Lentimonas sp. CC4: one gene and its partner. The protein of the gene in region 2 interacts with the protein of the main gene of each other region in a pairwise test. Links are inferred from orthologs where the notes say so. Each region holds a gene or a part of one and is shown on either strand. Other genes may lie near its edges.

Region 1 (3,699 bases), 2.8 Mb from region 2 along the record:
ATTTTTACGCTGCCGGTGCGACTGTTTTTTCCAAGTGATTTGCCTCCATAGGAATGGCCGATAATGACGCCGACCACGCCGTCAATCATTTCGATCTTTTGGATAATGCGTTTGCACTCTTTTGAAGTGCTTTGATGACGTCCGCGGCTGGGCATAGTTGGCTTTGAATCATCGCTTCCATGTGTTTGCAATCAACAACAATGGTTCTAGTAGGGTAGTTTCGTCGCGTTACGGAGTTTCAATACTCAGACGGATTCATCTTGTTGGGGTGACGTGCTTAGGCTCGGTTCGTTGCGAGACGCCCACGCTCCATCGGGTGTTCCTTTGCGTTTGAAAAATATGGAGCGTAGGCCTCTGGCCAAACGCCATGATCACTGAACCGTTGAGATCCGCGTTATGTGCATGCTGCATTGATATGTGTGCCCGTCTTTGAAATCTGTGCTCTGGTTCGGTGACGTGGTCTAAAGACCCACGCTACGGCTTTGGCTCGGTGGACAGACAGGAATGTCTGTGTCACGGCTGAGTTAGTTGCAATTCAACCCGCGCTTGCGCTCTGCGCTCGGTGCGTCTATCGGTAGGGGCTTTATGCCGCCATCACGTCCAGCACATGCCGAAGCGATCTCCGTTAAGGGGGCGCGTGAGCATAATTTGCAAAATATCAGCCTTGAGATTCCTCGGGATCAATTGGTGGTGATCACTGGGGTGAGTGGTTCGGGCAAGTCGTCGTTGGCGTTCGATACGGTGTATGCGGAAGGCTACCGGAAATATATCGATAGCCTCTCGACGAAGGCGCGCACGGTGCTGGAGCAAATCCCGCGGCCGGATGTCGATTTTATTCAAGGGCTCTCACCGGTGATCGCGCTAGAGCAGCGCACGGGTGGTGGCGGTAGTCCGCGTAGCACGGTAGCGACCGTGACCGAGATCGCGGATTTTGCGCGGGTGCTGTGGGCGGTGTGTGGCACGCCGTATTGCCCGAAGGATGGGGGAATCATCGAACGCCGCTCGATGGATGATTGTTTGGCGCGTGTGTTTGCGGAGCCTGAAAAGAGTCGTTTGATGATTCTTGCGCCGTGGATGATTACCAAACCTGCGATTCTGCGTGAGGAATTGCCTCGTTTGCAGCAGCGCGGCTTTCAACGTGTGCGGATCAATGGTGCGATTCGCCGTCTCGATGAGCCGGATTTAATCGACTCAAAGGCGAAGGAGATCGTGGTCGAGATCGTGGTGGATCGTATCGTGCTCAATGCGGATCAACGCAGTCGCCTTGCGGACTCTTTAGATTTGGCTTTCAGCGAAGGCGGGGATCGCGCGATTGTTTTAATTGAAGACAAAAAGGCGAAGAGTGGGTGGCGTGAATTACCGCTGAGCAATCGCTTGGCCTGTGTGACGTGTGGCGATGTGTATGATGTGGTCTCGCCGCGGCATTTCTCGTGGAATCATGCGGAAGGCGCGTGTTCCGAGTGTGGCGGTCTGGGCGAGACCTTGCAATTTCAGCCGGAGTTGCTGGTGCCGGATCCGTTGAAGACGGTGAAGAAGGGCGCGATCAAACCCTGGCGCTTGGGATCGAAGCAGATGATCATTAAGCGCAATGCGATTTTAAAGCAGTTGGCCGAGCAGTTGCCGTTTGATCCGAATGTGCCTTGGGAGGAACTCGATGATGAGGTGCGCGAACAGATCCTGCATGGCACGGGCAGTCGGCAATTTAGCTTTAAGCTCAAGGGCGGAAACTCGAAGCCAGAGACGATGGAATTTGCTGGTGTGCTGGCAGACCTCGAAGAGATGCGACGCGCGACGACGAGCGATGGGCTGCGTGCGCGGTTGATGGCGTATCAAACCAGTAGCCTTTGTGAGACTTGTAAGGGGCGGCGTTTACGTCCGTCGAGTTTGAGTGTGCTGATTGAGGGCACTTCCATTTCGGACTTTCTGGGACTGTCGCTGCAAGAGGCGGAGGCCTTCGTGAGCTCGCTACAGGCGAACGCGAAGTATGAAACGGTGAGCGATGCAGTGCATGGTTTGGCGCAACGCTTATCCTTTCTGAATGAAGTCGGGCTGAGTTATCTGACCTTGAATCGTAGCTATGCCACATTGAGTGGCGGCGAGGCACAGCGTGTGCGCTTGGCGACGCAGCTTGGCATGTCCTTGATTGGTGTGGTGTATATTTTGGATGAGCCGAGCATTGGCTTACACCCATTGGATAATCGTCGCTTGATTCAGACCCTGCTCGGATTGCGTGACCGTGGGAATTCCGTGGTCGTGGTCGAGCATGATGCCGACACCATGCGCGCGGCGGATCATTTGATTGAGCTCGGACCCGGCGCGGGCGTTGAGGGGGGCGAGCTTATCTTCGAAGGTGAACCAGAGGCATCGTATACTGCGCCGACGAGCCGTTCGGGCGCGTTCCTAAGTGGGCGGCAACAAGTGGAGAAGTCGGTAGAATCATTAAAGCCGTCGCAGGATTGGTTGACGGTTAAGGAGGCGACCGAGAATAATTTGAAGTCCGTCACTGCGGCGTTTCCTGTGGGATTATTGACCGTGGTCTGCGGCCTCTCTGGCTCAGGGAAGAGCACCTTGGTGAATGGGATTTTAGCGAAGGCTGCGGCGTTTAAGTTGAACCGAGAAAAGTCGATTCCTGGGAAACATAAGGGCGTGACGGGGCTGGAACATTTTACGTCGGTCGTGCAGGTGGATCAGTCGCCGATCGGGCGCAGCCCGCGCTCGAACCCTGCGACGTATACCAAGTTGTTTGATCAGTTGCGCGATCTATATGCCAAGTGCTCGTTGGCAAAGATCCGTGGCTACAAACCGAGCCGCTTTAGTTTCAATGTGTCGGGTGGTCGCTGTGAGCGCTGCAAGGGCGACGGTGTGATTAAGCTCGATATGCAGTTTATGGCCGATGTGTATTCCGAATGCACCAGTTGCCGTGGACAACGATACAACCGTGAGACATTGGATGTGCGCTTCAAGGGTTACAGCATCGCGGATGTGTTGGCGATGAGTGTGGACGAAGCCTTGGCGGTGTTTGATAAGCAGCCACGCATCGCGGAGAAACTACGCACGCTTTCGGATGTGGGGCTAGGCTATATTAAGATAGGGCAGCCGGCGACGACCTTGTCTGGTGGTGAGGCGCAGCGTATTAAATTGTCGTTAGAGCTGAGTAAGCGTCAGCAGGGCGAAACGCTTTATATTTTGGATGAGCCGACGACGGGACTCCATTGGCTGGATGTGCAACGCCTGATGGATCTGCTCTTTAAGCTACGCGACGCGGGCAACACGATTCTGATTATTGAGCACGATCTCGATGTGATCCGCCTCGCAGACTGGCTCATCGAACTCGGCCCAGAAGGCGGCGATGGCGGCGGCGAGATTGTGTATGCGGGCGACGTCGCGAGTTTTGTTCAGGGGGACCAGACGCCGACGCAGCAGGTGTTTGCTGCAGACTAATCGATTGGCTCAGGCGCGAAGCTGCCATTGTAGCCGGGTTTGTAGAGTTGCAGATCTAAATGCTGCGCCATGGCCTCGAAGTGTTGATCGACTGCATACACGCGGCAGTCTTGCTTGATGGCTAGTGTGGCGATGAGTGCGTCGTTCCATTGCAGGGTGATACCTGCGGTGCGAAGCGTGGCGTAGTGGGTGGCCGCCTCGCGCCAGAGTTTCTGGTCGTTGGCTAGATAGGGGAGTATTTCGAAGCGGGATTGGATG
Region 2 (3,205 bases):
AGAACACTGAAGCTCTCAATATACTGGCTGACAACATATCCGATAAAAACATCAAATTTGTCTACGCTACTGGACGTCACTACGCATCCGTCCTTGAAGCAATGAAACAATACGAACTACCCAAACCTGACTGGATCATTTGTGATGTCGGCACCTCCATCTACATCAAAGATGATTCTGGGTATACACCCTTTAAGCACTACCAAGAGTATTTGAGCACACGCACCCAAAAGCTCCCTCGCGAACGAATTGAGGAATTACTATCACATATAGCCGGACTCAACGCACAGGATAGCGAACACCAAGGTTTATTTAAAATAAGTTACTACTGTAGAATCACGCTACTTGAACAGTTAATTCATCAAGTGAATGGGAAGCTAAAGCAATTGAATCTCCCCTACCATTGTATGGGTAGCATCGACCCTTTCGAGAATCGTGGCCTTCTTGACATACTTCCCACAAGCGTCGATAAATCTCATGCGATCGATTGGCTTACAACACACGCAAATTTCAGCTCCGAAGAAGTTGTCTACGCTGGCGACTCTGGGAACGACTACGCAGCACTTTGCGCATTCAAATCGATCCTCGTCGGCAACGCCAGCGATGGGCTCGCAGAGCAGGTCATAAAATCGAAGGCACACTCAGCCGCAAAGACTTTTTACCATGCCAAAGGCTTCGCGACCAGTGGGGTTGTCGAAGGCTGCAAACACTATGGTTTGATCCGCTAGGATAACGCACCTGAAGCTAGCGCTTCTTTTTAGGCAATCCTTTAGCATTATAAACCGCCTTCTTACGCTTGTGCGGCTTTGCCTTTGCACTACCCGTCGCTCCGCCGCCGTGCTTACCTGTCTGCAGTGTATCGATCTGATCGCGCAGCATTGCGGCTTTCTCAAATTCCAGTTTCTGCGCCGCTTCCAACATCTCGCTCTCCAACTCAGCGATCACATGTGCCACATCGATGTCGCCAGACTCAGCTGCGAGCAAGTCATGCCCCTCAGTTTCGTCATAGCGTTTGCCAGGCGCTTGCAGGCTCTCATCAATGCTGCGCTTCACACCTGCGGGAGTAATTCCATGCTCGGTGTTGTATGCCAACTGCTTTTCCCGCCGCGCTCCAGTGACTTCTAATGTCTGGTTAATGGAATTCGTCATAACATCCGCATACAGTATAACGCGGCCTTTCTCATGACGTGCGGCACGGCCTGCGGTTTGGATCAAGCTCGTCGCGCTACGCAGAAAGCCTTCCTTATCCGCATCGAGGATGGCAACCAATGCCACCTCGGGAAGATCCAACCCCTCACGCAATAAGTTGACTCCGATCAGCACGTCGAACTCACCCAACCTCAAACGCCGAAGAATCTCTACACGCTCGATCGCATCGATATCCGAATGCAAATACTCCACACTCAGGCCCGACTCGCGCAAATAGTCGGCCAAATCCTCCGACATGCGCTTTGTCAACGTCGTCGCGAGCGTGCGCTCGCCTTGCTCCGTAGCCTTGCGGACCTCACCCATGAAGTCTTCGACCTGCCCCTTGATCGGACGAATCTCCATTACCGGGTCAATTAACCCCGTCGGGCGAATCACTTGCTCCGCAATGACCGATGAGACTTCTAACTCATGCGCTGCTGGTGTGGCTGACACATAGATCGTTTGATCCGTGATCGATTCAAACTCCTCAAAGGTCTGTGGACGATTGTCCATCGCCGAAGGCAAACGAAATCCATACTCTACCAAACGCTCCTTGCGTGCCCGATCGCCATTATACATTGCCCGCACTTGCGGCAACGTCGCGTGACTCTCATCAATGAAAAGTAGAAAGTCATCGGGAAAGAAGTCGATCAGGCAAAATGGACGCTCACCTGGCTTACGGCCCGACAGATAGCGCGAATAATTTTCAATACCCGTGCAAAACCCCATCTCCTGTAATAGCTCAATATCATATTCCGTGCGCATACGAATACGTTGCGCCTCCAGAAGTAAGTTCTGCGATTCAAACCACGCGATACGATCGTCCAACTCAGCGCGTATCTGTGGCACTGTCTCCGCAATTTTCTCCTTGGGCGTCGCGTATTGAGTCGCCGGATACAGATTAAATATGTCCAACACCGCAGCAGTTGCGCCAGTCAACGGATCCAATTCGCGAATGCTCTCGATTTCATCACCCCAGAATTCCACACGAATAGCAGTCTCCATATAGGCCGGAAAGATATCGACCACATCACCACGCACACGAAATGTGCCACGCTTGAAAGCGACATCATTACGCTCATATAGCACCTCAACGAGACGTTCGAGGAACTCATCTCTAGAAATCTCCATGCCCGCTTCCAGCGGAATCATCATCTCTTTAAAATCCTCAGGCGAACCGAGTCCGTAGATGCAAGAGACACTGGCAATCACGATGACATCCTTGCGACTGATCAACGATGAGGATGCAGCAATGCGTAGGCGCTCAATCTCATCGTTAATCGAAGAGTCCTTCTCGATATAGGTATCGGTTTGAGGGATATAGGCCTCAGGCTGGTAGTAGTCGTAAAAGCTGACAAAATACTCGACCGCATTATCAGGAAAGAAGGACTTAAACTCCGAGTAAAGTTGTGCGGCTAAAGTTTTATTATGCGAGAGAATCAGTGTCGGACGTTGCAGCTGCTGGATCATATTCGCCATCGTGAATGTTTTCCCCGAGCCAGTCACACCGAGCAAAGTCTGGCGTTTATTGCCCGCACGCACCGACTCCACCAAGGCCTGAATCGCCTGAGGCTGATCGCCTTGCGGTTGATAGTCACTGTTTAGTTTAAAATCCACACCACCACAGAAAACGAGGAACGATGTATGGGCAAGCGGAAGCGCCTGAATCCTACGTTGAAGCGACTGATATGCGCAACCCAAGTCGTAGCGAACTCGCGCTAGCGAGGTCGACCGAAGACACGGAGGCACACAGCAGACACGACTAGCCTCGCATCGTAATAATACACCCAACCACCGAACCGTGTAGCCAACTCGCGCTAGCGAGGTCGACCGAAGGCACGGAGGCACACAGCAGACACGACTAGCCTCGCATCGCTACAGTAAGTTTCCCAGAAGAACCATCCAGACATCCGAAGAATAGTGCACTGAATTAATCGAGTAACAGACTTCGGCTGTCGACAAATCCATCTAGAGGTCCATTGATCTGTCCTGTGAAACCGAAGAGCAAAGCAATCTT

The links.
Region 1: the proteins of uvrB (region 2) and uvrA interact in binary tests that used the Escherichia coli proteins (3 or more experiments, as listed by UniProt). The link is inferred for Lentimonas sp. CC4 from one-to-one orthologs.

Annotation. Positions count from the first base shown.
Region 1 is NZ_CACVBO010000001.1:459,388-463,086, reverse strand. Bases 262-3,641 are described here. They hold uvrA (excinuclease ABC subunit UvrA), read left to right. Parts: upstream 262-585; coding sequence 586-3,441; downstream 3,442-3,641. Other genes in these bases: GZZ87_RS01970 (PIN domain-containing protein), read right to left, coding at 3,438-3,641. Outside these bases: GZZ87_RS01980 (hypothetical protein), read right to left, coding at 1-155; more of GZZ87_RS01970, read right to left, coding at 3,642-3,699. UniProt on the Escherichia coli protein: The UvrABC repair system catalyzes the recognition and processing of DNA lesions. UvrA is an ATPase and a DNA-binding protein. A damage recognition complex composed of 2 UvrA and 2 UvrB subunits scans DNA for abnormalities.
Region 2 is NZ_CACVBO010000001.1:3,232,986-3,236,190, forward strand. What follows is about bases 276-3,161. They hold uvrB (excinuclease ABC subunit UvrB), read right to left. Parts: upstream 2,806-3,161; coding sequence 745-2,805; downstream 276-744. Other genes in these bases: GZZ87_RS13805 (HAD-IIB family hydrolase), read left to right, coding at 276-728. In the rest of the region: more of GZZ87_RS13805, read left to right, coding at 1-275; GZZ87_RS13815 (DCC1-like thiol-disulfide oxidoreductase family protein), read left to right, coding at 3,180-3,205. UniProt on the Escherichia coli protein: The UvrABC repair system catalyzes the recognition and processing of DNA lesions. A damage recognition complex composed of 2 UvrA and 2 UvrB subunits scans DNA for abnormalities.